One region of the Paenarthrobacter sp. E2MeOHC11 genome, then DNA from elsewhere that is predicted to be linked to it. Evidence: riboswitches for the same ligand, from Rfam matches in the RefSeq annotation. Region 1 holds a riboswitch; each other region holds the start of a gene.

Region 1 (7,227 bases):
GCGTATTGCCGGACCCACGAAGCCTGGTCAAACATGAGCTGCCGGGGATCGTCCACGTGGTCCAGGCCCAGCAGGTGTCCCAGCTCATGCATGATCACCGCGATGCCGATCTCCTTGCCCTCGGAAGTGTCCACAATGCCGGCGAACTGGGGCGCGTCCAGGGACACGGTGCCTGTGACGTAGGCCTTATAGCCGTTGCTCAGGCCAATTGATGAGCTTCCGCCCAGACCCACAGTCTGGCCTGTCAGGCGTGGCACCTGCTCCGGAGTGGTCCAGGCGATCAGGACGGGAGCCCATCGGTCCCCGTACCGGGCCGGCTGGTATCCGGTCCTGTTGGTGGAAGGGACCTCGGAACTCGGACCGTCGTAGATGAACTTCAATCCAGTGGCCACGCTGGCTTGCCGGACGGCTTCTTCCACCAGGGGCTGCCAGGAAGGATCCGCCTGGTCCGCGTTCACCACGTAATGGATGGGCCTGCACGGCGAGTAGGCCAGGGGGGTTCCGTCTTCTTTGACGGCAAGGAACTTGTAGGAGGTACTGGTCCGGTTTACTGGCGCCGGAGTTCCAAGCGGCGCGTCGGCTTCTTCCAGCCCGGGCAATGGGTCCTGGCGTTGTCCGAACGGTACTAAACCGGGGCGTGGAGCCTGGCTCTGCGTGGCGGATGATCCGTAGAGGAACCGCTGCAGGTCGCCGCTGAAATACGCGCCTGCGCAGACAAGGCCGAGGACGCCGAACAGGAACAGGATGGCGGCGATGCTGCTGTGCTTGATCGGTGGACGCGGCGCTGGGGGATCGGGGTCCGGCCACTGGGGCGACCCGTAAGGTTCCATGGAACCCCCTGACGTGGAGGCCGCGGACGGGAGGTGGGGCGCCGCCGTCGGCCGTAGTCGCCAGCATAAGTCCGGACGCCACGGGAGTCCATGCCGGAAGTGGTCGGCTGCTAGATGTCCTTGCGGCAGGGCGCTGATGCCAGGAGGTGCAGGCCGTTCAGGTCGCCGGCCGCGAGGCCGTCCGGGGCACCGATTTCCGGGTACATGAGCTGGACCGGATCATCCACGTGGTCCAAGCCCATCACATGTCCCAGTTCGTGTTGCATGACCGCCAGGACGTAGTCTGCCCCTTCTGGGTTGGCCAGTAGTTCGGCTACCTGCGGAGTGTCCAACTCGAGGCTGCCGGTGATATAGCTTTTGGGTCCGTTGTTGAGCGAGTACATGGTGCTGCCGCCGGTCCCGATGACTTTGTCTGCCAAGGCCGGCGCTGCCTCCGGCGTGGTCCATGAGATCAGCAGGGGAGCCCATCGATCGCCGTATTTGGCGGGCTGGTATGGTTCGCGGCGGTCCACGGGCAACTCATCGGTGCTGCCGTCGTTGACGAACTGGATTCCCGAAGCGGCGGATACCTTGGCGATCGCAGCCTCCAGCAACGCATCGGAGCCTTCCGGCGCGGAGGCGTTGTTCACTACGTAGTGCAGCGGCCGGCATGGTGAATAGCCAACGGGAGTGCCGTCGTCGTTGGTGGCCAGGAACTTGAACGAATCGTTCGCTGTCCCGGGCGCCGGCGGTGAGGCGAGAGGGGCGTCCGCCTCGTCAACGCCCGGCGGCGGGGCGTCGGCGGCACGGGCAGGTTTTGTTTGGCTTTGTCCGCTTTGCGGGGCGCCGGGGACGCTGACCCCGGGGAAAAGTGCGGTGATGCGGGGGTCTCCGTGCAGGAATCCGCTCACCAGGACGGCCACCACTGCGGCGATGCCGGCCATGAGGAGGCCGCGAAGGACCCGCCAGGCAGTTGCCGCACGTCGGTGCTTTGGCGCACGCGTTTCCCGCTCCGAGTCCACGGTTCTCCATTCCTCACGCCCTGGTCACGCGGGGCAGCGCGGAGGACGAACCAACATTACGGGCTGCGGAGGGAGGCGTCCAAACCTAGACGATCGTTGCGCCGAACACCAGGCCCAGCCCATAGGTGGCAGCCGCTGCTCCAAGACCAATGGCGAGTTGCCGCAACCCGCGGCTCAGCGGCGACGTTCCGGACAGCAAGCCCACGACGGCGCCGGTCGCCAGGAGCGCGATGCCCACCAGCACGCCGGCTACCAGCAAAGCAGCCACACCCGTCATGCCGAAAATGAACGGCAGGATGGGCACGATGGCGCCCGAGGCGAAGAAGCAGAAGCTGGACAACGCGGCGCCCCACGCCGAACCGACGGATTCGTGCTCATCGGTGGCCGGCTTCTCTGGCTGCAGGGAGAGGCTGGGGTCGCAGTCGCAGCTGAAGACGCCCATGCGTTCGGCGGCGCGGTGTTCGGCGGCTTCGTGGGTCATGCCCCGAGCCAAGTACACAAGAACCAGCTCGTTGTGCTCGATGTCCAACGAAGGTGCTGCTGTGAGCGTGGCCTGAGTGGGCAACGTGGCGTTAAGCAATTCCCGCTGGGAGCGCACGGAAACGTACTCGCCGGCGCCCATGGACAACGCCCCGGCCAACAGGCCTGCGACGCCGCTCATCAGCACGACAGGGCTGGGCACGCCGGTTGCGGCCATGCCCATGACCAGCGAAAGGTTGCTGACCAAGCCATCGTTTGCGCCGAAGACAGCAGCGCGGAAAGTGCCGGAGAGCCTGTTGCGTCCACGCGTGGCCAGGCCCCGGACCACTTCTTCGTGGATCTGCTCATCGGCCACCATGGCTGCTGTTGCCGCCGGTTCGGTGCCGTAGGGGGAGCGGCCTTCGGCTCGTTGGGCCAGGGCCAGTACAAAGACCGACCCGAAGTTGCGGGCCAGGAAGCCCAGGAACTGGCTGCGGGTTGAGGCGGCCTTGGGCATTCCGGCGTGCTCGCCCAGGAGCTTGAGCCAGTGGGCCTCGTGACGCCCTTCGGCTTCGGCCAGGGCCAGGAGGATTTGGCGTTCTTCGCCGTCGCGCCTCTGGGCGAGTTCGCGATAGACGGCAGCCTCGGCGCGCTCATCGGCCAGATACTGACGCCAGCGGCGGATGTCCGAGGATGACGGGGATGCCGCATCGTTTTTCGAGGCCATGCTGTCGACGGCCGTTGTTTCGGGGGCCGTGTTTTCGGTGGCGGGGTCCGGAGCCGGGCTCGACGAACCGGGGGATTCCTGGTGCTGTTGCACTTTCTCTCCTGTGCTGGGTGGGGTGGTTTCGGCCCCATTGCACGCCCCACACTACCGCTTATTGGCGGGGATTTTTGGCTGGTATTCCTCAACTGGAATGTTCGGCGCACCGTAATTCCGGGCACCCTTGACCCTCGACTGAGGCGGTGCTCAGATGGAAGGACAGGAGCGGGGAGCTCCCCGTTTTCCGGTTACCGGGCTTTGACCGGCCCACGAGACGGAGGTTGCATTATGGACACCACCGAATCACACGCCAGCCACCCGCGGGCGACCATCGAGTCGGACCCAGCCTATGACTACGCCGAGGACCAGGAAGTGGACGAAGCATGGGTGGAAGAGGTGGACGCCCCGGAGGACGACGAACGCGTCGTCCCGATCGATGAAACCGAGGACTTCCGCGAGGAGGACGAAGGGAACTAGGCCTGCACCCACGGGCAGAGAGGGAAGTGCCGCTGCACGCCCTCGCGCTTTCCGGCTGCGGCAACGGTCACCGTCAGGGTCCTTGAGGCCGCACACCATTGCGTCGGCCGGACAGCCTGCGTCAGGGCCCGGGTGATCAAGTGCGGTTCGGGATGCCCAAACCGCGCCGTACCGGCGTTGGAGATGATGGTCACCGTGCCCAGGAAAAGGTCGACGGCGGGAATCACCGTGACCGTGCGGGCTGCGGTTTTGGCAGGGGTTCCTGTGGCCGGCGCACTTGCGGCCGGCGTGGATGCCTGGGTGGTATCGCCTTGGTACGGCAAGGGACTGCTCCTCAGTGGAGTGCTCTTGCCCGCTCGGTTGTCTCTGGTCCGGGACGGGCCGCTTCCTCATCCGAACCACCCGTGAACATGGGGTTGGTGTGTGGCCAGTCGGAGCTTGGCACCACATCTCTTGAAGCTGGGACAACCCTACCCCACCGGGCGTTCTTCCAGGGGACGAAACAACGGCGACGCCTCCCCGAAAAGGGGTGGCGCCGCCGTCGAACGTTGCTCTGTTACTTGCCGTGCACTTTTACTTGTGGCTGCTGACCGGGTGGGCCTCCGGCGGCAGCTCTTCCGAGACAGCACCTGCGACGCGCTTGTCCCATGCTTCGCGAACCGCGGGATCCGTGGGCGGGGTGAGCAGCGAGATCACTACGTAGGCGATGAAGGAAGCCGCGAGGCCGAAGTAGATCGGCTCGTTGGCGTAGACGCCGTCAGCGCTGGGAATGACTCCAACGGCGAAGAAGATCAGCAGGACAAGCGTCAGCACCGAGCCCACTGCCATGGACCACGCGGCGGCGATGCCCGTGCCGCGCTTCCACACCAGGCCGCCCAGGATTGCCACCAGGAGGCCACCTACCAGGATGTCGTAGGCGATGGTGAGGGCGACAACCACGTCCTGCGCAGCCATGGAAATCAGCACGGCTACGATACCGAGGCCAAGTACCCAGTAGCGGTTGGCCTTGACGTCGTGCTCGGGGTTCTCCGTGTCATCAGTGTTGATGGTCTTGCCGAACCAGCTGGCCACGAACGGGACGACGTCTGCACGTGCCACCGTTGCCGCGGCAATCAGGGCTCCGGATGCGGTGGACATCATTGCTGCAACAGCTGCGGCCATGACCAGGCCGCCGATGCCGACAGGCAGGATGTGTGTTGCGACCTCTGCGTAAACCACGTCCTTGCCGAGGTTGGCGACGTCGATGTCCGGGAGCGCTACGCGGGCAGCCAGGCCGATCAGGGCCCCGGCGATGCCGTAAAGGATGCAGTAGACACCTGCGGTGGCGCCGCCCCAGCGTGCGACGGTGGGGGTCTTGGCGGTGAAGACGCGCTGCCAGATGTCCTGGCCGATCAGGAGGCCGAGCGTGTACACCACGAAGTAGGTGATGATCGTCTGGACACCAATGCCGTCGATCTGGAAGAAGCTTGCGTCGAGGCGCTCACGGATGCCGTCCATGCCGCCGGCTGCGTTCATGACGAACGGGAGCATCAGGAAGAAGATGCCTACGGTCTTGATGATGAACTGGACCTGGTCGGCCAGGGTGATGGACCACATACCGCCGATGGTCGAGTAGACGAGCACGATCGCGCCGCCAACTGCGATGGCCAGCCAGCGTTCCCAATCGAAGAGGACCACGAAGATGGTGGCGTAAGCGCCGGTGGACGTGGCACACAGCATCAGCGTGTACGCCAGCATCACGATTCCGGAGGTCTGCGTGGCCTTGCTGCCGTAGCGAAGGCTCAGCATCTGGGAGACCGTGTAGATCTTCAGGCGCTGGATGGTGCCTGCGAACAGGAGGCTGAGCAGCAGCACGCCCGAGCCGATTGCCACAACCAGCCACATGCCGGAGATGCCGAACTTGTAGCCGAGGCCGACGCCGCCCACGGTGGATGCGCCACCGAGGACCACTGCGGCCATGGTGCCGGTGTAAAGGAAGGGGCCCAGGCGGCGGCCGGCCACCAGGAAGTCGCTGTTGTTCTTGGTGCGGGACTTGCCCCACCAGCCGAATGCCAGCATGGCGAGCAGGTACACCACCACGATTGCGATGTTAATAGCCGAAGATTCCATGAGAGGTCCTTGGAGCTGATGCACGGAGGTTGGGGTTTTCGACGATACTCCTGCGAAGCGTCGAAGTCTCTGTGCTGATGATTGGAGATTGGGGATGTGTTGTGTGCCTCACAGACAACACTTGTTGCCTATGAGGATATGTTGTGATCGGAGTAACAGTCAAGATGCTTTGGTCATGGTTCCGCGGATTCTGGCCTTGTTGGCCTGTCTCCCGGCTACTATTGCTCCAATGACAGGGCCACATGACAGGCCTGAAAGGTTCGTGAATGAAGGCTCTACCCGTTGAACCGAGCAATGTTCCCGTTGCCATCGGTTCCAGAATCCGCGCAGCCCGGCAGGCGCAGCGCCTTACCATCGAGCAAGTGGCGGACGCTACCGGGCTGACCAAGGGCTTCCTCAGCCGTGTGGAGCGCGACCTGACATCGCCGTCGGTCGCTTCCTTGGTCACCCTGTGCCAGGTCCTGTCGGTATCGGTGGGGGACTTGTTCGCAGCCCCGGAGACGCACTTGACCAAGCGCGACGACGGTCCCCGCATCTCCCTGGGTGGCCAGGGCATAGTGGAGCGCTTACTGACCGCCCGTTCGGAGCGGCGGCTCCAGATCCTGCAAGCAACCATCGAGCCCCGGGGCCGCGGTGAAAACGAGCTTTACGCCGTGGACTGCGACGTAGACGTCCTGCACGTGGTCAAGGGCAGGATCAAGCTCATCCTGACCAATGAGGAGTACGACCTCGAAGAGGGGGACACCCTCTCCTTCCCGGGGCGCGAGCCGCATACCTGGATCAACCCCACGGACGAAACCGTCGAGGTGCTCTGGGTGCTGGTTCCAGCGGCCAGCCGCTAGTTTCGCGCCAACGCGCGGGGGCGGCAGCTAGCCGACGTGCACCCATGGCCGGCGGGTGATGTCCGGCTCGGCTTCCCTCAGCACTTCACGGGTGACAGGCGCGATCTCGCCTTCGCCGAAGAACAGGAACTTGCTGAGGTTGGAGATCGGGTTGCCCTCGGTCCAGCGGAAGTAGATGTGCGGCATGAACCCGGTGACGTCGCGGATGTGCAGCAGGACTGCGGCTACGGTGTTGGGCACGTTGTTGCTGTGCACTTCCAGGATCTTGAACCCGTGCCGCTGCCTGCCTACGACCTGGAGTTCCTGCTCGAAGTCCGAGCTGTCGTCCACAATGACCTCGATGAACACGGCGTCGCAGTCAACGGGAAGGTGGTTGGCCTGCTGGGCGTGCTGGAGCTTCTCCCGGTAGCGGCTTGCGCTGAGGTGCTTGGGCTCGTGGGCGATGATGCGCACTGGTCCTTCGGCAGCGTTCGCCGTGAATTCGAGGGCCTTCTCATCCATCTTGATGTGGGTGGCCCGGAGTTCGAAGGCGCGCCTCATACGGGAAATGAAGCTGACGACCATGATGCCCAGGATGAAGAGCGCCGCAATCTTCAAGCCGTCGGGGCGTTCGATCGAGTTGACCACGGTGGTGTAGACGAACACGAGGGAGATCAGCCCGAAGCCGATGACCTGGGCCCGTTGCTTCTTTCGCCGTGCGGACAGGGTCACGGCTATGGAGGCCGAGGTGATGAGGACCAGCACGC
Region 2 (7,227 bases), 560 kb from region 1:
AATCGGTGAGGACTTTGTGGGTCAGGAATTCACCCACGTGCCCGATCTCCTGCTGGTTGATGCCGTGCCACATCCCGGTGTAGAGCACCTTGGTGAGGTCTACGTGCTTTCGCACCCAGCCCATGGTGTATTCGATCTTGTCCTGGGTAATGACCGGATCCTGCTGGTCCCGGCCCCAGAACATGGGCATCGAGCCATCCAGTTCGTGGTCCCGGAAGGCGGCGTCAGCGCCGGCGTCGATCACAAATCCTGAAAGTCCGACGACGGCAGCAAAGTCCGCGGGACGGTAGCGGACCATGGTGGTAGCCATCGCCATGCCCATGGAGAAGCCGAGCAAGGTCACCGATGAGTGGTTGGCTTTGACCGTGTCCAGCCACCCCAGCGCGTATTCCGCGGCAAGCTTCACGGCGTCCAGCGAGTAGTCGATGGACGCTGTGAGGGGGAACCACGTGAAGCCCGGCCCCATGGGCATCGGCGCCCGGAGTGCCGCCACCACGAAGCCGTCAGGCAACAGCCCGGCCAGGCTGAAGAGGTCCTCCTCGTTGGAACCGTAGCCGTGCAGCAGGACCAGGAGTGGCTTGCCGGCACGCTCGGCTTCGTCGTGGGACCACAGGACAACGGGCGCGGGGAATGCGGGGGCTTCAGTCATGGTTCCATTCTTACAGTTACCCGGAAGTAACAACCTACGGTGGCGTAGGTTCGCAGTGACGAGGCAGGATATGAGCGTGAGTGAGAACAATCCTTTGTTGAAACCGGGCGGACCTGTTCAAAAACACCCTTGGAGCCGCTACGTGGCCCTGGGTGATTCGTTCACTGAAGGGATCGGCGATCCCGAACCCGCGAACCCCGGCGGCTACCGCGGCTGGGCCGATCGCGTCGCTGAGGAGCTTGGCCGGGGGCACGGGGATTTCGCGTATGCCAACCTCGCCATCAGGGGCCGGCTCCTGCAGCAGATTCTGGACGAACAGGTTGGTCCCTGCCTGGAGTTGCAGCCGGACCTGGTGTCCATCTCGGCCGGCGGCAACGATCTCATCCGGCCTGGCGGCGACCCCGATCTGCTGGCTGAAAAACTCGACGTCGCGGTGGGCGGGCTGAGCTCCGGCGGCGCCACTGTGGTGTTGTTCAACGGCCCGGACACGGCCGCCTCCGTCCTGGGACGCATTCGCGGCAAGGTGGCTATCTACAACGAGAACCTCCGTACGGTAGCGGCACGACACGACGCCGTGGTGGCCGACATGTGGTCGCTACGGCAGTTGGCTGATCCGCAAATGTGGGATGTCGACCGCCTGCACTTCTCCCCGTTGGGCCACCACACCATCGCAACCATGGTCCTGGAGGCACTGAACGTAGAACATACACTCGAGCCCCTGATGCCCAAACCATTACCCCCACGTACATGGCGCGAGGCCCGCTCTTCCGACCTCGTCTGGGCGCGCGAGTACTTCGTCCCATGGGTCATCCGAAGGCTGCGACACCAATCTTCAGGCGACGGCATCAGTCCAAAGCGTCCGACGCCGGGACCCGTCTTCGGTTCCAGCGGCACCCTCTTGCCGCGCCGTTAGGGTGACGGCAATGCTTGTCGAGGACCGCAGTGACGGCTGACGAGACCCGCATGGCGGAGAATGTTCGGCGGCTGCGCCTGCGAAGGCAACAGTTACGGGCTCCGCTTGCCCGGAATGCCGGAGAGGTGGTCCGCAACCTCTTGGCCGTCCAGTCGCAGGAGTTCCCCTACGCGCGATGGTCGCTGGCACAAAGGACGGCCGGCAGCACCTCCACCGAGGTGGAGCAGGCTGTAGCAGACGGAACGATCCTGCGGACGCATATCCTCCGGCCCACCTGGCATTTTGTGCACCGGGACGATCTCGGCTGGTTGATGGGGCTCTCGGCGGATCGGCTTCATCAGGGAAACAAGGGCATGTACCGCCAGACGGGTGTGGATGAGGAATCAGCGGCATTGAGTGGCCGTATCCTCGGTGAGGCCGTGGCGGACGGCGCCCATAAGACCCGCGAAGAGTTGGCCCAAGTACTGGGGCAAGCCGGCTTCCCCAGCAAGGGACTGGGATTTATCTACCATCTGATGCACGCGGAAATCAGCTGCACCCTGGTGAGCGGCACCCCCGTCCGCTCCGCCGGTGGCGCCCTGAAACAGACGTATGCACTGTTCCAGGAACGAGTGCCGGGTTTCGTTGGTACGTCCTCACTGACCGGGGACGCCCGCGAGCGCGCCTTGGGGCAACTGGCACTGAGGTACTTCAGCAGCCGCGGGCCGGCCACCATCAAAGACTGTTCCGTGTGGTCCGGTCTGACCATGAAAGATGTGAAGCTGGGCCTGCACGTGGCTGACGACCTGTCTCCCGGCAGCCTCGCGTCGGTGTCCTTTGACGGTCTCGGTTTTTACCTGGCCGCAGAGGAGGCGGAGGCCCTCTTGAGCGGTAGCGATTCTTCGCCTGCCGGGGATTCCGGGCTCCCCCGCGTCGACCTCATTCAGTGTTACGACGAATACGTCATGGGCTACTCGCAGTCCCGGCATTACCTGGGCGGGACTGCTCCATATTTCCCCGAGGACAACGGACCCCTGCACGTGGTCTTGCTGGACGGCAGACTGGCCGGTTGGTGGCGTCATGGCTTTTCCGGCGGGGCTTGTGAGTTGGACGTGCGCATGAACCGGCCGGCAACGCCGGAGCAGCAGGCCGCACTTGAGGCCGAGGCGGAGCGCTACGGCCGGTTCCTGGGAATGGAGACCAAGCTGGTGTGACGTCGCCGAGTCGATTTCAGCAGCAGGGCTAAGCTGGGAGAAGACCTAGGAGGCCTGCACTGTGAACAATCTGATCTTCTGGATCATCGTCTGCTCGTGGCTGATCCCACTCGGGATCCGTATGTACAACCGCTCCCGGGCGCGTCGGATCCAGCATGGCGACTTCCGCGGCCCCGGGTACCCGCAGCAGAACCTGCCGGGTCCGGGCTATCCCCCACAGAACTTCCCGCAACAGAATTACCCCGGCTACCCATCCGAGCCGGTCGTCGTCCGCCCCGCGGATGCGCCACCGCAGGCCGGGCCGCCGTCGAGCCCTTCATCCCCTGCGCCGTTCCCGGCATCCAGCGGTTCCGAGCCGCAGGGCTACCGGGCACGGAAGCTGTCAGAACTGGACGCGAAGTTCAGCAACGGCGAGATCGCCATGGAGGACTACATGAAGCAGCGCGCCGACATCATGAACGGCTAAGCCGTTTGATACGTCCGGAGGCTTAGGCGAAGAACGCCTGGCGAAGTTGGCTTGAAAGCTGCCCGATTTCGGTGAGGAACCCGTCGTGGCCAATGGGTGCCTCAATGACCTGTACCGGCACGTCGCCCGGGAGCGCAGCAGCCAATTCACGCGATTGCGCCGGGAAGTAGAGCCTGTCGCTGTCCACTGCCGCTACGAAAAACTCAGCTGTGGTCCGCGACAACGACGCTTCCAGCGAGCCGCGGCCACGCGTGACGTCATGGGACATGAGGGCCTCGGTGATGGCGATATAGCTGTTGGCATCAAAACGGCGCACCAGCTTTGTCCCTTGGTGGTCCAAATAGCTTTCCACCTGGTAGCGGCCACGCTCCCCCAACACCGCGGCAGCAAGCGGTGTCTCCTGGTGCTGGGCTTGCCGGCCAAAGCGGAAATCCAGCTCCAGTGCTGAGCGGTAGGTGATGTGGGCGATGCGCCGGGCCAGCGCGAGACCGTGCTCGGGCGCAGAGCCGCCGTAGTAGTCGCCGTTGTTGAAGTTCGGGTCCTGCCTGATCGCCAAAGTCTGGGCTTGCGCGAAGGCAATCTGCTCGGCCGTGCTGTAGGCGCCCACCGAGATGACGGCGCAGCGTTTGACGCGGTCCGGGAATGTCACGGCCCACTCGAGTGCCCGGGCGCCGCCCATCGAACCGCCCAACACAGCATGCCAGGCATCGATACCCAGGGCATCAGCCAGTCGCGCTTCGGCCTCCGTGCTGTCGCGCAGGGTGATCAAGGGGAAACGTGAGCCCCAGGGCTTGCCGTCCGGCGCTTCCGACGATGGTCCGGTACTCCCATAGCAGCCACCCACGATGTTGATGGAGATGACGAAGAACTTGTCGGTGTCGATGGTGGCACCAGGCCCCACCAGCTGCTCCCACCAGCCTTCTTCGTCAGTGGCTCCACGGGCGACATGCGTGCTGCCCGTGAGCGCATGCTCGATGAGCACGGCGTTGGACGCGTCCGCGTTCAGCCGGCCCCAGGTTTCATACGCCAGGACAACGTCCGGAAGGAGTCCGCCGGCTTCAAGTTCCAGCGGTCCGATCCCGGCATACTTGACGGTTCCGTCTTCTTCTCCGGATTTTGGAAGGGCTGTAGCAGTAATGGTCATTCCTTTGACACCTATCCTCGCGCTTGCCCGTCGCCTTGCGTGCGAACAGGCCAGGTCTTCACCCGGGGCACCCCACCGCGGAGGAGGGTTGCCGGCCAGCAAGCCGGGGCTGTGTGCTGGCACTCATGACCTAATACGAAGAGTCTAGGAAATGCAGGGCGGTTCTGGCGAAGAATGTGACAACAGTGTGACGGTTTGGGCCAGCTTCATTCACGAAGAAGCACCCGGAAGTGCCGCCCGGCGAATAATCGTCGGCGCGGGCGGCGTTCCCGGCGGAGGTGATGAGCCCGGGCGTCAGGCGCCCTTGGCAGCCCTGAATCCGGCTTCGAGGTCGGCGATGATGTCATCGACGTGCTCAATGCCTACGGACAAGCGGACCAGGCCGGGATTGACGCCGGCAGCGACCTGCTGTTCCACCGTCAGCTGGCTGTGAGTGGTGGACGCCGGGTGGATGACCAGGGAACGGACGTCGCCAATGTTGGCGACATGGGAGTGCAGTTCCAATCCGTCCACGAAGCGCTTGCCGGCGTCCACGCCGCCCTTGATGTTGAAGGCAACAATTGCGCCGGTGCCCTTGGGGCCATACTTTCGGCCGCGGTCGTACCACGGGCTGGACGGCAGGCCCGCATAGGCCACCGATTCGACGTCGTCGTGGCTTTCAAGCCACTGGGCAACCTTGGTGGCGTTCGCTACGTGGCGTTCCACGCGCAGGCTCAACGTCTCCAGGCCCTGGGCAATGAGGAAGGCATTGAACGGGGACACAGCCGAGCCAAGGTCGCGAAGCAACTGGACGCGGGCCTTCAGGATGTAGGAAAGGTTGGCACCCAGCGCGCCGTCCTTGCCCAAGTCCCGGGCGTAGACGAGTCCGTTGTAGCTCGGGTCCGGCGTGTTGAAGCCAGGGAAACGCTCCGGGTCCTTGCCGAAGTCGAAGTTGCCGGAGTCCACGATCACTCCGGCGATTGCGGAGCCATGGCCACCCAGGTACTTTGTTGCGGAATGGACCACGATGTCCGCGCCCCACTCGATGGGTCGGATGAGGTACGGCGTGGACAGGGTGTTATCGACGATCAGGGGCACACCGGCCTCATGTGCCGTACGGGCGATGCCTTCGATATCCAGCACATCCTGGCGGGGATTGGAAACCACTTCGCCGAAGAACAGCTTGGTGTTCGGCTGGACAGCGTCACGCCATTGGTCCAGGTTGTCAGGATCCCCGACGAACGTGACCGAGATACCAAACTTCTTCAGCGTGTGCGCCAGCAGGTTGTAGGTACCGCCATACAGGCTGGGGCTCGCTACGATGTGGTCCCCCGCCTCGGCGATGTTCAGGATGGCGAATGTCTCGGCAGCCTGGCCGGAGCTGAGCAAGAGTGCGCCCAGTCCGCCTTCAAGGCTCGCAACCCGCTGCTCCACAGCATCCTGCGTCGGGTTGCCGATCCGGGTATAGATGGGTGCGAGTTCGGCCAGGGCAAAGCGGTTGGCGGCACTTTCGGCGCTGGGGAACACGAAGGAAGTGGTCTGGTAGATCGGCAGCGACCGCGCGCCTGTGGCGGAGTCGGGCTCCTGGCCTGCGTGGATCTGGCGGGTTTCGAAAGACCATCCTTGGGACATGGAGTTCTCCTCTTCATAACGCATGGGTTTGGCGGGAATGTGGTGCGATGTGAGCTGGGGCCAGTCTAGGAACTGTCCGGAGGCTAGGACAGCTTTGTGACGCCGGTGGAATCTTTCGGTCTTTTCGCGTCCCTCCATGACGCCCACCGTCACGGTTTATACACATCCCACCTTAGTTAGGCTTGACTTAGCTGAGACCCCGATCACAAAGTGCCAAGATGAAGCCATGCGCATGGATCACGTCTCTTACGCCTGTGAACGAGATGGCCTTTTGGCCACTACCGAACGAATTTCCGCGGCATTGGGAGTGGACGCTGTCCGGGGCGGAGTGCACCCGCGCTTCGGTACCCGGAACATGATCATTCCCCTTGCGGATAACAAGTACCTTGAAGTGGTGGAGGTCCTGGACCACCCTGCTTCAGACAAAGCACCATTTGGCCAAGCAGTTCGTGCACGCTCAGCTGCCGGAGGAGGGTGGATGGGCTGGTGCGTCGCTGTTGAGGACCTCGCCCCGTTCGAAGACCGGCTTGGCCGCTCCGCTGTTCCGGGCAACCGCAAGTTCCCGGACGGCCGCGAACTGGTGTGGCAGCAAATCGGAATCCTCGGCTTGATCGCCGATCCCCAGGTCCCGTACCTGCTCAAGTGGGAGGGCGACCCGGCACTGCACCCGTCCAGGATTTACGAGAGCGACGTCAAGATGTCCAGCCTCACCATTGCAGGCTCGGCCGAACGCGTCACCGAGTGGTTGGGCGAGCCGGTGGAAAAGCCGCTTGAGGACGTTGCGGTCCAGTGGATGGCCCCGCACGGGACCCCCGGCATCCTGGCCGTCACCTTCGAAACCGCCTCCGGGGCCGTCACCATCTGACAGCCCCCTCCATCCGGGCCAGTCCCGGGACCGGTCAACCATGTCCGGTAAAACTTCGGCCGCCATCAGCGGGTGCCAAGGACGTCACCCACCGATGGCGGCCGGATAATTTTAAGGCCCTATCCCAAGCCAACCGCCTTACCGAACAGGCTGAAGCCAACAAACGCCACGATATCGAGCAAGGCGTGGGCAATCACCAACGGCATCACCCGCTTGGTTTTGGTGTAGATCCACGCGAACACCAGCCCCATGACCACATTGCCGATGAACGGCCCGAAGCCCTGGTACAGGTGGTAGCTGCCCCGCAGGACGGCACTGACAACGATGGCTACCGGCATGCTCCAGCCGAACTTGCCGAAGCGGTCCATGAGGTAACCCACCACGAT
Region 3 (7,227 bases), 1.7 Mb from region 1:
TTCGCCGACCGTGCCGATGATCGAGTCTCCCGCTCCGCCACTGCGCGCCTGCAGGATCTGGCGCAGCGTGGACCCCGGAGGCGCCGCTTTGGCGAAGTGTTCCAGTGTCCCTTGGTTGCTGTTGGTGCTCAGTTCCGGAAGGGGTGCGTCGAGGTCGAACTGTTTGAAGTCGATCACGGACAGGTAGGAGATGGAGTTGAGCTGGCTGTCGATGTCGCGCTGGGTAAGCTCACGACGCCGGGCCCGCAATTCCCCGGCCTCGGCCGCAGAACCAACCACGGTGGGCTTCAGGACGAAAAGCACCTTGACGTCGTCGGGGTTCCTGCCGGCTTTGGCAGCCTCCGCACGGATCGAGTCACGGTAGGACTTCATCCCGTCAACGCCACGGGCCAGGGCAATGGCCACATCAGCGTGTCCGCCCGCGAACGCCTTGCCCCGGGGAGAGGCACCGGCCTGCACCAGCACGGGTTCCTCCGGCAGCGGCGCCGTGTTCAGCGGACCGCGGACTTTGAAGAAGTCGCCCTGGTGGTTGATCGGGTGAACTTTGCTGTGGTCCGCGAATACTCCGGCGTCCACATCCTCAAGAACAGCGCCAGGCTCCCAGCTCCGCCAAAGCCGCCTGACGACGTCGACGAACTCCTCCGCCTTTTCGTAGCGAAGATCGTGCTCGATCTGCTGGTCCAGCCCGTAATTCTGCGCGGCGAGGTCACTGCCGGAGGTAACGACGTTCCACCCCAGCTGCCCCTCGGAAAAATGCTGCAACGTCGCGAGGAGACGGGCGGCTGTGAAGGGCGGGTAGAAGGAAGCGCTGACCGTCGGCACGATGCCCAGGTGTTCGGTGGCGGCGAGAAGGTACGGGACCAATGCCAGCGGATCATGTTTGGGCGCGAAGGACGCGTGGGCCAAGGACACCTCGGCCGAACCGCCATACGTATCAGGAACCGTGAGCGAGTCCTCGATGATGAACAGGTCCAGGCCGGATCGTTCAAACGCCCGGACTGCCTCCTGGTACAGGGCGGGTTTTTTCCAGTCGTAGCCCAGGCCGTAGCCGGGCGTACCCCAGCCCTGGACACCGAATCCGTGGCCCACAAACCATCCAAAGTGCAGCATGGGCTTGAGTGTAGAACTGCTCTGTCCGTTCACCACGACCTGATTTCATGCGAAGTTACAGGGGGTCGTACTGGGTCAATTATGCTCCCGGGACGTCACAATTGGACGTGCCCCGGACCGTCCCGGTTTCCACATACAGCGGTCGCCTTGTTCCGCAGACAGGAGGCGTCGGGAATGATCGCTGTATGAGTGCATCAACCGCCCGCCCTTCGGCCAAAGACAGGCTGTCCAGCGTCTGGGCCCTCAAGGGCTACAAGCGTGAATGGCTGCGGCATGACATCATCGCCGGCGCCGCGCTGTTTGCCCTGCTGGTGCCCGCCGGGATGGCTTATGCGCAGGCAGCCGGGCTTCCACCTGTCACCGGACTCTACGCGACCGTTGTGCCGTTGCTCGCCTACGCCGTCGTAGGGCCTTCCCGCATCCTTGTCCTGGGACCCGACTCGGCCCTGGCCCCGCTGATCGCCGCGGCGATTGTGCCGCTGGCGGCGGGAAGCAGCGGCAAGTCGGTGGCATTGGCAGGACTCTTGGCCGTCCTGGTGGGTGCCTTCATGCTCGCGGGCTCAGCCTTGAAGCTCGGGGCAGTCACGGGCCTGCTGTCCAAGCCGATCCGGCTTGGGTACCTCAACGGGATCGCCCTTTTGGTAGCGCTCTCGCAGCTGCCGGCGTTCCTGGGGATAGAGGCCGACGGCGACATCTGGCACAAGCTCGCGAAGGTCACCACTGGGGTGCTGGGCGGCGAGGTCAACATCACCGCGCTGCTGTTGGGCGTGGCCTCGCTGGCATTGATCTGGGTCCCAAGGGTCCTGAAATGGAAGGTTCCGGGCGTCCTGCTGGCGGTGGTTGGCTCCTGCGTTGCGACGGCGGTCTGGGGCCTCAACGACGACGTCAAGGTCACCGGGGAATTGCCCCAGGGCCTGCCGATGCCCGCGCTTGGCGGCATTGGCTGGGCAGACGCGTTAACGTTGCTGCCCGCCGCCGCCGGCATTGCGCTCATGGTCTTCGCGGATACGGGAGTGCTGTCCCAAACCCTGGCCGCGAAGGAAGGCAAGCGGGTGTCCGGCAACCGGGAGATGGCAGCGCTCGGGGCGGCCAATGCTGCCACCGGCTTGCTGGGGGGATTCCCGATCTCCGGCAGCGCCTCCCGAACCCCTGTCGCCGTGGACGCTGGTGCCAAGTCCCAGATGACCGGCGTTGTGGGAGCGGTGCTGGTGCTGGCCTTCATGCTGTTGGCTCCGGGCGTGACCGCGTATCTGCCTTCGGCAACTCTGGCCGCCGTCGTGATTGCCGCGGCGATTGCCTTGGCCGATCCAACAGGCGTCCGGCGGCTCCTGAGCCTGAGCCGGAGTGAATCCGTAGTAATGCTCGCCGCGTTCCTGGGAGTTCTCACAGTGGGCGTTCTCCAGGGCATCGTCGTAGCCGTAGCCTTGGCGCTCCTGGATTTCGTACGCAGGGCGTGGGACCCGTATCGAACAGAGCTCGGCTCCGAGGAAGGCCTGCCCGGCTACCACGACCTCGAGAGGCACCCTGGTGCCGAACGCATCCCCGGCCTCCTGATTTTGCGCTTCGATGCGCCCCTGTTCTTCGGGAACGGACAGGTCCTGGCAACCTTCGTTCGCGAGCAACTGGACGAATCCCCTGACGAGGGCGAACATCCCATTACCCACGTCGTCCTCGCCGCTGAGCCCATCACCGGGATCGACACCACAGCCCTGGACGATCTGGTCACGCTGGACGAATGGCTCGCAAGCAAAGGCGTGGACTTGGTGTTCGCCGAGCTCAAAGGACCGGTGAAGGACAAGTTGATCCGCTTGGGCACAGCGGCCCGTTTCACACCCGCCCATTTCTTCCCCACTGTCGGGGCCGCGGTGCGCGCGCTCAGGCGCGAATAGCTCCAGCCTCTCCGATTACGCAACATGACGAGGGTGCAGGTACGTGCAAGTGCAGCCCGACGCCCGCGGATGTTACGTTTTTCTTGAGTAATGAGTACCAGCGCAAAGCCCTGACTTGCTGGTCGGCAACCCTCTCTCCGGCGGGGTGCCTCAGGTGACTACTCGGCGTATCGACAACTCGAACTGCAAGCGTGACTGAGGAGCACAGCAATGCCTGAACCCACTGAAGAAAAACTCTCTTACCGCCTGATTACAGGCCCGGATACCCGTGATTTCTGTGAGCGTATCCACAACTCGCTGGCAGAAGGCTACGTACTCCACGGCAGCCCGGCCGCCACGTTCAATGGCACCGACGTCATCGTTGCCCAGGCCGTCGTCCTTCCGGCCGCGATTGCCACTGCGGATGCCGCCGTCGCCAACGCCGTTGACCAGTTGGAGAACTACGACGACGAAGAAGCATTCGAGGGCCACGCATGAGCTACGCAGGTGACCTGACCCCGCAGGACGCGTGGGCCAAGCTTGAAGAAGGCGCCATCCTGGTGGATGTACGCACCGAGGGCGAGTGGGCCCACATCGGTATCCCGGACACCAAGGCAACCGAGAACGATCCCCTGTTCATCCAGTGGAACCTCGCTGGCGGCATCCCCAATTCCCGTTTCATCGAGGACCTGCAGCAGCAGGCGCCCGAGGACGACACCGTGGAGCTCGTCTTCATTTGCCGCTCGGGCCAGCGCTCAATCTCCGCCGCCATCGCTGCAACGCAGGCCGGTTTCACTGCCTACAACGTCCTTGAGGGCTTCGAAGGCGAACCGGACCGCTACGGGGAGCGCACGGTCAATGGTTGGAAGAACCGTGGCCTGCCGACGAATCTGGGGACCGAGTAAGTGACGTTCAATCCCGACGCCGCCGGCTGGAGCCCTGACACCCAGGCCGTCCGCGGCGGCCTTGACCGCACAAATTTCCAGGAAACGGCCGAACCCGTGTTCCTGAACTCCGGCTTCGTTTACGAATCCGCCGCAGCTGCCGAACGGGCCTTCACCGGTGAGGACGAACGTTTCGTCTACTCCCGCTATGGCAACCCTTCCGTGGCCACGTTCCAGGAGCGCTTGCGCCTGCTCGAAGGAACCGAGGCATGCTTCGCCACCGCGTCCGGTATGTCCGCAGTCTTCACCGCCTTGGGTGCGCTGTTGGCTGCCGGTGACCGCGTTGTTGCTGCCCGCTCCTTGTTCGGATCCTGCTTCGTGATCCTGAACGAGATCCTCCCGCGGTGGGGCGTCGAGACCGTTTTTGTGGACGGCCCGGACCTGGACCAGTGGCGTGAGGCCCTCTCGGAACCGACCACCGCGGTCTTCTTCGAATCGCCGTCCAACCCCATGCAGGAGATCGTCGACATCGCTGCCGTCAGCGAACTGGCGCATGCCGCAGGGGCGACGGTCGTCGTCGACAATGTCTTTGCCACTCCCCTGCTGCAGCGCTGCGGTGAGCTGGGCGCGGACGTGATCGTCTATTCCGGCACCAAGCACATCGATGGCCAGGGACGTGTGCTCGGCGGCGCGATCCTGGGCACCAAGGAATTCATCGATGGCCCGGTCAAGCAGCTCATGCGACACACCGGTCCTTCGCTTTCCGCCTTCAACGCCTGGGTCCTCACCAAAGGCCTGGAGACCATCGGGCTGCGCGTAAACCACAGCTCGGCGTCCGCTTTGAAGATCGCGGAGTGGCTTGAGCAGCAGCCCGCCATCAGCTGGGTCAAGTACCCCCTGTTGAAGTCACACCCGCAATACGAGCTGGCCGCGAAGCAGATGAAGGCCGGCGGTACGGTGCTGACGTTCGAGCTGCTCCCTTCCGCGGGACGTTCTGCCAAGGATTCCGCGTTCGCGCTGCTCGATGGCCTCCGCGTCATCGACATCTCCAACAACCTTGGCGACTCCAAGTCCCTCATCACCCACCCCGCCACCACCACCCACCGGGCCATGGGTCCGGAGGGCCGCGCGGCCATTGGACTCAGCGACGGCGTCGTCCGTTTGTCTGTGGGCCTGGAGGACGTGGACGACCTCATCCTGGATCTGGAGAAGGCCCTCAAACAGGTCTAGCCTTGCTGCCATGAGCGGGAACCATCCCTATCGCCGTGCCGGAGCGGTCATCGTTGCCGGCACGGTGGTGTGGTTCGTTGGAATCTCGCCGGTCTCCCGCGTCTACATCACCCCGGACGACGCCGAACGCCTGCGCATGCTGACAGCCAGCCAGCGCAGCTGGATTGCGGGGCAGCACCTGACCGCTGTGGGAACCGTCGCAGTCCCGGAGGGACTCGCCTACCGCCGGGGATCCAACACGCCGTTCCTCACGTACTCCGCGCTGCACGTTGTGGCGTTGGCAGCTCTCGGCGGGAGCCTTCTCTCCCTGCCCGTCCAACGGTGGATCGGTGTCACGGCCGCGGCCAGCGCACCTGTCTATGGCGCCATCCTGGTAGCTAAGAAGGACATCCCGCCGCTCTTCTTCTACTTGGTGGAGGGACTGACCGGTGCCTACCTGATGACATGGGAGGAATCCGAAGCCGACAAGCCTAGGGCCGCCTGACCCGGGTCAGCATGGGCGCCGGCTCCCTACGCGCGTCAGCGGCGCAGCCGCGCACCGTCAGCTTCGCAGCATGCCCGACGACGGCGGCCAAGGCTTGGTTGGTGGGCGGACTGCCCGGCTGGCTTTGCCGGTCCCGCTGCCTTTTGTTGTAACGCACCGCGGCTTCGCGTTGCTCATGGGCCCCGTTGCCTCGTTCAAGCAAGGCCGAGATCCCCGCTTTGACCAGCTCCAATTCGCTGTGGTCATCCAGGACCGGGCTCACGTAGTCCACCAGCGCCCACACAACCTCCGACGCCGGCCGGGGACGGAAATCACCGAAGTCCAGGAGATCTCCGCGCAGCCCTGAATTACTGGCTTGCCAGCTCGCCATCCGCAGGAGTGCCGTGGGCACCGCTGTGGGCTCAACTCCGTCGAGCATTTCCAAAGAAGCCGTCTCCACCAAAGCCCGCACCAGCACGGCAATCAATGCCGCGTCTTCGGCGCGGAGGCAGACATCGGCCACGCGGACCTCCACGGTGGGGTGGTTCGTGGAAATGCGGGCGTCAAAGTAGATCATGCCCTCATCCAGGATGACGCCTGTTTCCAGGAGTCGTTTCACGATGCGTCGATAGGCGGTGAGCGAACCGAAAATGGCCGACGGTCCGGAAGTGGGCCACCGGTTCCATGCCTGCGTGCGGTAGCTGTCGAAACCTGTAGGAAGTCCGCGCCAGTACGGCGAGTTGGCGGTGAGGGCCGTGAGCACAGCAAGTTTGTCGCGGATGTGGTCCAGCACCACCACGCCTTCCTCGGGTGACTCCACTGACGTGTGGACATGGAATCCGCACGTCAGTTGTTCCGTGGCAATGATCCCGAAGCGATCCAGCATCGCGGCATAGCGGGGATGAGGAGTGGTGTGCGTGTTCGAGGCCAAGGGAGACGTGGCGATCGCGGCCACCCGGGCTCCGTGCTGGCGGGCGGTCTCGTTGGCCATTGCCCTGCCTCGGTGGATCTGCTGCAGGAGCTCGGTGTAGCTGTGGCAGGGACGGGTCTGGGTTTCGATTTGCTCCAGCTTGAGTTCGTGGCTGAGGCCCGTGGCGGTTGTGGGCTCTTCGTGGCCTGCCAGCAGCGCATCCGCGAGGGCCAAGGGCTCGCCCGTCACAGGATCGACGATGAGCAGCTCTTCCTCAACCCCGAAAGTCCGCATGCTCCATTCTGCGCCCGGCGGCCGGTGGAGGACAGGGCCTGCATGCCTCCACCGGGTGGAGCCTAGTCCTGGAAGTACTCGATCTTCGCGCCGATGGTGTTCAGTCGCTCGGCCAGGTCCTCATAGCCGCGCTCGATCACGTAGATGTTGCGAAGTTCGGAGGTTCCCCTGGCTGCCAGCATCGCCAAGAGCAAGCAGGCGGCAGGGCGCAGGGCCGGCGGGCAGCCGATTTCCGCGGCACGCCACTTGGTGGGCCCGTTGACGTAGATCCGGTGCGGATCGAGCAACTGAACCTGGGCGCCCAGCTTGTTGAGCTCCGTCAAGTAAATGGCACGGTTCTCATAGACCCAGTCGTGGATCATGGTCTGGCCCTCGGCATTGCCCGCAATCACGGCGAAGAACGGCAGGTTGTCGATGTTCAGGCCCGGGAATGGCATGGGGTGGATCTTGTCCTGCGGTGCGCGGAGC
Region 4 (7,227 bases), 2.2 Mb from region 1:
GAAGGTGTCTGACACCGCGTGCTCCAGCATCTCGGCTTCATCGTGGACCTCGTCCCAGCTGTACCCGAGTTCTTCCACCAAGTAACTCTCAATAAGGCGGTGTCGTCGGACCATGGAGAGGGCAAGGCGCATGCCTTCGGGAGTCAACCTGATGGCGCTGTAGGGCTGGTGGTCCACCAAGCCTTGGTCCTTTAGCTTGCGGACCATCTCAGACACTGACGAGTTGGCCACACCCAGGCGCTGGGCAAGCTGGGAGGACGTAATCGGCTTGTCTTGCCACTCCGTGTAGGAGTAGATGACCTTGACGTAGTCCTCGATCGAGGAGGAGGGCGTACTGGTCTTCACAACCCAAGCCTACCGTGGCAGGGCGCGGTGAACCTTGACCGCCCGCCAGGTTTGCGTCACGTAGGGCAACTGGACGGTCCCCCCTGGCGCGTGCGCAAGGTGGTGGTACAGATACCACTCGAGGTTTCCCATGACTTTCGCCCGCGTTGCTTCGTCGGCCCGGAGGTAGTAGCTGCGCGACTTGGTCAGCTCCATGATCTCTTCGGGCGTGGTGGGGTCCGCCCACGCCGTGAGGTGGCTCTGCAACCCGGCGAACTCCGGACCGATGGCAGGCCGGAAGCCAGGTTTGTGGACATCTCCGGCGTGCATGATGCGCGAAAGCCTGTGGACCCACGGAACCGACGTATCCAACTGGTTCCAGATCAGTCCCAGGATTCCCTGCGGGCGCAGGATCCGGGAGATTTCGGTGCTGGCGGGGAGGGAGTCGCACCAGTGCCAGGCCTGGGCAACGCTGACGACGTCGAATGCTGAGTCCGCCAGCCCAGTTGCCTCGGCCGTACCCTCCACTGCGCTGACCTGCGGATAGCTCTTCCGCAGTTGTTCCAACATGTCAGTGGAAGGATCGACGGCGGCCACCTCAAGTCCGCGTTCGAGGAGGAGGGCAGTGAACTTTCCGGTACCTGCTCCAATGTCCGCAGCTGTCTCTGCTCTATCGGGAAGGAGCCACGTCAGGGAGTCTGCGGGGTAGCCGGGCCGCACGCGATCATAGTGCTCACCGCCGTCTTGAAAGCTCTGGCCGAGTTCTTGCCGACGTTTGGCATGGAGTTTCGGACCGCGCGGTCCAGCCGGTCCGGGAATGCCGGGCTGTCCGTTTGATGGAGCCGGAGAACGCAATGCCACGCAAAGACTCCTTCACAGGGTCGCCAAAAATATACCCTACGAATTTACCGCAGCAGCGGGAGAGCTTGGATCTCGGGGTTAGCCGCGTCCCTGGTCCACGGTGGGGTTCTAGTCCACGGTGCAGGGAGCAGCGCCGGCAGTGCCGGGTGTGTTGGGAGCCCATTCCGGGTAGGTTCGGTGGTCATTGGCAGGTACCCAGCGGCCCTCGTCCACCACGTAGTCCCAACCCAGCCCGTTGCGCTTGAGTTCATCGATGCCTGCCAGCAGCCTCGTGGCGTCCTCCAACCGGGAGCCGACGCCAAAGCTGGCACGCAAGGAGCCTGAGGGCAGGCCGAGCCGCTTGAGCAGGGGGTGGGCGCAGAAGCGTCCGTCCCGGAGACCAACGCCGTGCTCCGCCGCCAGATACGCGGCGACCAACCCGGCGTCGAATCCTTCCACGGAGAAATTGACGACGCCAATGGTGTCTTCGGAGTCGCTGAAGATCCGGTGGACGGTCACGCCATCGATGGCCTCCAGGCCGTCCACCAGGTAGGAGCGGATGGCTGCTTCATGGGCGTGCCACGCCTCTTGGTCCAGTCCGGCGAGGACCTGCGTGGCGCGGGCGAGGGTTGCCGCACCCAGGACGTTGGGCGAGCCACCCTCGTGGCGGGCGGGACCGGTTGCCCAGCTGACGGAGTCCAGGCGGGCTTCACGGACGGCCCCGCCGCCGGCCAGGTGCGGCGTTCCGGCGTCGAGCCAATCCGGGCGACCAACCACGACACCAGCGCCGAACGGTGCGTACAGCTTGTGTCCGGAGAAGACGATGTAGTCGACGTCCGCCTCGGTGATGTTGATCCGGCGGTGCGGTGCGAGCTGGGCCGCGTCCACCACGATACGGGCGCCGTATTCGTGGGCCAGGGAAGCTAGTTGCGCGATGGGAAGGATTTCGCCGGTGACGTTCGAGGCACCTGTCACGGCAAGCAGGCTTACTCCGCCCTGGGCCAACTCCGTGCGGAGCCTGTCCAATGTTGCTGTCAAGGTAGACGCTGCGACGACGCTGCGGTGCGGGACACCCTGCCATGGAAGGAGGTTGGCGTGGTGTTCGATGTCCAAATACAGGACTTCGCCCGTCGGTAGGCTGTCAACCTGCGGGAGGCATCCCGCGAGAAGATTCAAGGAGTCGGTGGTGTTACGGGTGAAGATCACGGAGTCGTCGGGGCGTCCTCCGACGAATTCACGGACGATGTTCCGCGAATTTTCGTAGACAGACGTGCTGATTTGGGACGCATAACCCGCACCGCGGTGAACGCTCGCATAGTACGGCAGGACTTCGTTGAGGTATGCAGAAACGATGGTCAGGGCAGGCGCCGATGCTCCGTAATCGAGGTTGGCGTACCGAACGTGCCCGCCCTGGATCAGCGGAGCCTGTAACTCTGCACCCGTGACTGCGGAGAGCGGCCTTGAAGCGGCGGCAGCCTGCGCCGGGGTTTCTTCGGCAAGAGAAGGAATGATGTTTGAGTCGAACGTGACAGTGCTCATGGGACCTCACTCAAGAGGGACCCCCATAGGGGGATCCGCGCTTGCCGCATCCGTTCCGGACCGGCCGGGTCGTCACCCGGGGCACCCCACCGCGAATGGAGGGTTGCCGGCCAGCAAACCGGGGTTTAGCGCTGGCACTCGTGACCTGTAAAAAGGTTAGGGCACTGCCCGGGACCGCTCCAAAGCTGATTCGCATTGTTAAGCGCTTTGTTACGTCGGTGGCAGAATCAGGGCATCCGGCGAAGAAAAAACGACGGACACCCCCAAAAGGGGGAATCCGCCGTCGAAAATTCGGAAAACGCGCGCGACCGCGACCGCCCGCAACTGTGCCTCAGAGGAGGTCGTCCAGCCCCGGGTTGAGCCGTTTGAGGACCTCGGAGTGCAGGATCGAGTTGGTGGCCAGGGCGTTGCCGCCGAAGGGGCCGTCTTCGCCTTCCAAGGAAGTAAAACGGCCACCGGCCTCGGTAACGATCGGGACGAGTGCTGCCATGTCGTAGAGGTTCAACTCCGGCTCGCAGGCGATGTCCACGGCGCCTTCGGCCACCAGGCAGTAGGACCAGAAGTCACCGTAGGCTCGGGTTCGCCAGATGTCTTCGGTGAGCCCCATGAACTCGTCGAGGTTTCCTCGCTGCTTCCACCCGGACAGGCTTGAATACGACATCGAAGCGTCGGCCAACCGGGAAACGTTCGAGACCTTCAGGCGCGTAGCGGACGCGAGGGAGCGGCCCATGTAGGCGCCCATGTCCTTGGCCGCCCACCAGCGCTTGCCCAATGCCGGTGCGCTGACGACGCCGACAACAGGTTCTCCCTCGTCAACGAGGGCGATCAACGTTGCCCAGACCGGCACGCCGCGGACGAAGTTCTTGGTCCCGTCAATGGGATCTATGATCCAACGCCGTGAGCCATGGCCGCTGCTGCCAAACTCCTCGCCCAGGACGGCGTCCCTCGGCCGGGAGCGGGACAGCTGACCCCTGATTGCTTCCTCAGCGGCCTTGTCGGCATCGGTGACTGGTGTGAGGTCTGGCTTGGTTTCGATCTGCAGGTCCAGTGCCTTGAAGCGGTCCATGGTCTGGGCGTCGACTGAATCAGCGAGGACGTGGGCAAGGCGCAGGTCATCGTTGTAGGTGGAAACGGGATGGGTCATGCCACCAAACTATCCTGAATCATTAGCTGCGGTGGGGACGTGGCGCCGTAAGGATCAGTTGACGGTGCCCAGTTCCTTGGCCTCTTTGGCTTCAAGCCGGGGGTCCGCACCCAGCAGGCGGCGCAAGGAAGCCAGCCGGGCCACACCGGAGGGCCCTGCATGGCCTTCGTTCACCCAGGGATCCAGCCCGCAATTGATGGCTGTGGCGTCATGCTTGCAGCCACGCTCGCAGGCTTCCGTGCCGGGCTCAAGGTCAGGGAACGAATGCAGGATCCGGTCCGGATCCACGTGCGCAAGACCAAAGGAGCGGATGCCGGGGGTGTCGATGATCCAGCTGCCGGACGGGGCATCGGCAAGTTTCAGGGCCAAGGCAGACGACGAGGTATGCCGTCCACGGCCCGTCACGGCATTGACGCCGCCCGTGGCTCGTTCCGCCCCTGTCAAAGCATTGACCATGGTGGATTTGCCGACGCCTGAGTGGCCGAGCATGACGGTCACCTTGCCGCCGAGGTGGGAGCGCAGCTGGGCCACGGCGTCCCTGTCCAAACGTGCTGATAATCCGTCATCCGAACGCGCGTCAATACCGCTGGCTTCAGTGTCCGCTGTGCGGCTGATGATCACGGGGAAGTCCAGGCTGAGGTAGTTGGCGAGCAATTCCGCCGGATCCTTGACGTCCGCTTTGGTGATGAGCAGCAGCGGCTCTATGCCGGCGTCGTACGCTGCCACCAAGGCGCGGTCGATGAACCCGGTGCGCGGTTCGGGGTTGGCGGCAGCAACAACCACCACCAGCTGATCGGCGTTGGCCACAACCACCCGTTCGATGGGGTCAGTGTCGTCGGCGCTGCGACGCAGCAGGGTGCGGCGTTCTTCAACACGGACCAGCCTTGCAAGCGTGTCCGGGGCGCCGGAGACATCACCAACCAAGGCGACGAAATCGCCGGGGACCACGGGGTTCCGCCGCAGTTCACGGGCGCGGGCGGCGATAATGACGCGTTCATCCGCGGAATCTTCGTCCACAATGGCCCTGTAGCGCCCGCGGTCCACGGTGATGATCCGGCCAATAATGGCGTCATCATGGCTTGGCCGGTCCTTGGTCCGGGGCCTTGATCCTTTTTTGTTGGGGCGGATCCGGACGTCGGATTCGTCCCAGGAGCGTGCATCGCGGCCCATGGTCAGTTGCTGGCCTCGTCCGTGCCGGCGGATTCGAGCATACTTGCCCAGATTTCAGGGAACTCCGGCATGGTCTTTGACGTCGTGGCGATATCTTCCACGTGGACGCCTTCGACCGCGAGTCCGAGGATGGCACCCGCAGTGGCCATGCGGTGGTCGGCGTAGCTGTGCACCACACCGCCGTGCAAGGCCGCGGGGCGGATAATCAAGCCATCGGCAGTTTCTTCGGAGTCTCCACCCAGAGCGTTGATCTCAGCGACAAGCGCAGCAAGCCGGTCCGTTTCGTGACCACGGAGATGGGCAATGCCCGTCAGCCGCGAGGGGCTTGCGGCAAGAGCGCACAAGGCCGCAACAGTGGGAGCGAGTTCGCTGGTTTCGTCGAAGTCGGCTCCGAGGATCGCCGGCCCGCCGGTCACGGTAAGGGTCCCGTCCGCCAAGGTGACCTCGGCCCCCATAGTGGCGAGGATCGTCCTCCACATATCGCCGACCTGGGTGGTGCTGGCCGGCCAGTTGGGGATGCGGACGGTTCCCTGCGTGGCCAACGCTGCGGCCAGGAACGGCCCCGCATTTGAAAGATCCTGTTCGATCCGTTGGTCAAAGGCCTTGATGGAGCCGGGGGAGACCCGCCAATGGTTGGGCACGGAGTCGTCCACGGAGACTCCGACACTTCGCAGGACCTCCACGGTCATGGTGATGTGGTCGAGGCTGGGTACCGGCTTTCCGACGTGCTCCAAGTGAAGCCCCTCGGTAAACCGTGCGCCCACCAGCAGCAAGGCGGAGACGAACTGGGACGAGGCGCTGGCGTCGATCACCAAGTGGCCGCCGCGGACCTCGCCGGTGCCTTCCACTGTGAACGGAAGGGCCGACGGCGTCCTGCCGCCTTCCGCTGCCACGGGAACGCCGAGGGCGATCAACGCCTCGATGATGGTGCCCATGGGCCGGTTGCGGGCATGTGGATCTCCATCGAAGACGGTGGGCCCGTTGCGCAATGCCGCGAGGGGAGGCACGAAACGCATGACGGTTCCAGCCAGGCCGCAGTCGATGGCAGTTTCCGAGCCCGAGGCTGCGGGATCCATGGGCGTTATCTCAAGGTCCGGACCGTAGTCGCCGTCACCGGGGACCTCCGTGACGGTGGCGCCCAAGTGCCGCAGGGCCTGGATCATGAGTGCGGAGTCACGGGAATGCAGGGGAGCGCGTAACCTCGAGGGGCCATCCGCCAAAGCCGCCAACACCAGGAACCGGTTGGTCAGCGACTTTGAACCAGGCACCGTCACCGTGGCGTCCACTGGCCCCTTGGCGTACGGGGCCGGCCAGAGTGGCAGCGCGGCGGCTTCGGTCGATCCTGTGTTTGCGGCGGTGGTACCTGTCATGCTTCCTTATGCTCCAACTGCGTTGTCTACGGCCTTGCGTACTGCTTTGTCTGCCCGCTTGATCTGCTTGCCCGTCACCTTTTTGGCATCGGCAGCCAAGTGCTCTGCGCGCCAGGCGATGCTCGGACGTCCGTCGGTATCGACAGAGGCAAGAAGGACTCCGCCCGTCAGGGAAATGTTCTTCAACAGCTGTGCCTTACGGGCGCTCCGGCCCTCCTTGGTGCTGATATCGGCCGAACGCCATTCGACGTAGGAGTTCAAAGCCGACGTCACAGCCAGCACAGTGGCGGCGAAACGGGAAAGCTTTCCCAGTCCAAGCAATGCTCCGGCGCCCAGCTGTGCTCCACCGATGAGGCGCGCGAGGGTCTTCTCATCGGCCTTGAAAGGGAGGGATTCGGAGGCGCGTCGTAGGACGGGGGAGAGCTGCTTGGCGGTGTCGTCCGCGTTCCTGAGCTTGTCCAGACCTGCGACGACGAAGCTGGACGCGAGCATGGGACGGGCGAGAAAACGGATAACAGACATGTCTTGCCTCCTGGGTGGCTTGCCACACGATGTCAATGAGTGTTGTGTTCAAGGGGTGCAGTCTGCTCTAGTCTTGCACCTTTGCGGAATATTTACCCAGCCGCGGCCGTTGTGAACTAGTGGTGCGGTGGAGACCGGACTGCGGCAGGTGTTGCCGCCTTGGTGAACGGAGTTGGTTTTTTGACTTTGGTTAAGGACCGGGTGGTTCTACCGGAGCCCGGGTACGGCATGCAGCCGGAATCCCGGCAGCTGACAGTAGACTTGGCAACGATGAGCACCACGGAACCGGCCGCAGCGGCCACGGACCAGGCAGCCGGC

Evidence for each region. Region 1 has a riboswitch for S-adenosylmethionine ahead of ACSSVG_RS04765 (hypothetical protein). Riboswitches for the same ligand answer to the same signal wherever they lie in the genome.
Region 2: linked by a shared signal. The riboswitch ahead of metX (homoserine O-acetyltransferase MetX) and the one ahead of ACSSVG_RS04765 (hypothetical protein) in region 1 are both predicted to bind S-adenosylmethionine.
Region 3: linked by a shared signal. The riboswitch ahead of ACSSVG_RS13100 (DUF1737 domain-containing protein) and the one ahead of ACSSVG_RS04765 (hypothetical protein) in region 1 are both predicted to bind S-adenosylmethionine.
Region 4: linked by a shared signal. The riboswitch ahead of ACSSVG_RS18315 (aminotransferase class V-fold PLP-dependent enzyme) and the one ahead of ACSSVG_RS04765 (hypothetical protein) in region 1 are both predicted to bind S-adenosylmethionine.

What each region holds. Positions count from the first base shown of each region.
Region 1 is NZ_CP196673.1:1,040,026-1,047,252, reverse strand. Features, by position in the region: gene ACSSVG_RS04785 (matrixin family metalloprotease) at 1-830, opposite strand, end outside; gene ACSSVG_RS04780 (matrixin family metalloprotease) at 941-1,831, opposite strand; gene ACSSVG_RS04775 (VIT1/CCC1 transporter family protein) at 1,917-3,017, opposite strand; gene ACSSVG_RS04770 (hypothetical protein) at 3,342-3,530, shown strand; gene ACSSVG_RS04765 (hypothetical protein) at 3,527-3,853, opposite strand; SAM riboswitch class IV at 3,870-3,989, opposite strand; gene ACSSVG_RS04760 (sodium:solute symporter family protein) at 4,104-5,639, opposite strand; gene ACSSVG_RS04755 (helix-turn-helix domain-containing protein) at 5,906-6,481, shown strand; gene ACSSVG_RS04750 (APC family permease) at 6,509-7,227, opposite strand, start outside.
Region 2 is NZ_CP196673.1:483,119-490,345, forward strand. Features, by position in the region: gene ACSSVG_RS02245 (alpha/beta hydrolase) at 1-649, opposite strand, end outside; gene ACSSVG_RS02250 (SGNH/GDSL hydrolase family protein) at 720-1,562, shown strand; gene ACSSVG_RS02255 (winged helix DNA-binding domain-containing protein) at 1,613-2,755, shown strand; gene ACSSVG_RS02260 (DUF2076 domain-containing protein) at 2,817-3,221, shown strand; gene metX (homoserine O-acetyltransferase MetX) at 3,244-4,365, opposite strand; SAM riboswitch class IV at 4,380-4,496, opposite strand; gene ACSSVG_RS02270 (bifunctional o-acetylhomoserine/o-acetylserine sulfhydrylase) at 4,660-5,976, opposite strand; gene ACSSVG_RS02275 (VOC family protein) at 6,203-6,841, shown strand; gene ACSSVG_RS02280 (CPBP family intramembrane glutamic endopeptidase) at 6,961-7,227, opposite strand, start outside.
Region 3 is NZ_CP196673.1:2,788,045-2,795,271, reverse strand. Features, by position in the region: gene ACSSVG_RS13110 (NtaA/DmoA family FMN-dependent monooxygenase) at 1-1,143, opposite strand, end outside; gene ACSSVG_RS13105 (SulP family inorganic anion transporter) at 1,296-2,999, shown strand; SAM riboswitch class IV at 3,086-3,197, shown strand; gene ACSSVG_RS13100 (DUF1737 domain-containing protein) at 3,210-3,476, shown strand; gene ACSSVG_RS13095 (rhodanese-like domain-containing protein) at 3,473-3,883, shown strand; gene ACSSVG_RS13090 (O-succinylhomoserine sulfhydrylase) at 3,884-5,092, shown strand; gene ACSSVG_RS13085 (hypothetical protein) at 5,103-5,576, shown strand; gene ACSSVG_RS13080 (glutamate--cysteine ligase 2) at 5,563-6,759, opposite strand; gene ACSSVG_RS13075 (UDP-N-acetylglucosamine 1-carboxyvinyltransferase) at 6,822-7,227, opposite strand, start outside.
Region 4 is NZ_CP196673.1:3,938,372-3,945,598, forward strand. Features, by position in the region: gene ACSSVG_RS18305 (metal-dependent transcriptional regulator) at 1-345, opposite strand, end outside; gene ACSSVG_RS18310 (class I SAM-dependent methyltransferase) at 355-1,179, opposite strand; gene ACSSVG_RS18315 (aminotransferase class V-fold PLP-dependent enzyme) at 1,294-2,703, opposite strand; SAM riboswitch class IV at 2,736-2,849, opposite strand; gene hisN (histidinol-phosphatase) at 3,035-3,847, opposite strand; gene rsgA (ribosome small subunit-dependent GTPase A) at 3,902-5,017, opposite strand; gene aroA (3-phosphoshikimate 1-carboxyvinyltransferase) at 5,020-6,387, opposite strand; gene ACSSVG_RS18335 (DoxX family membrane protein) at 6,394-6,909, opposite strand; gene ACSSVG_RS18340 (sigma-70 family RNA polymerase sigma factor) at 7,090-7,227, shown strand, end outside.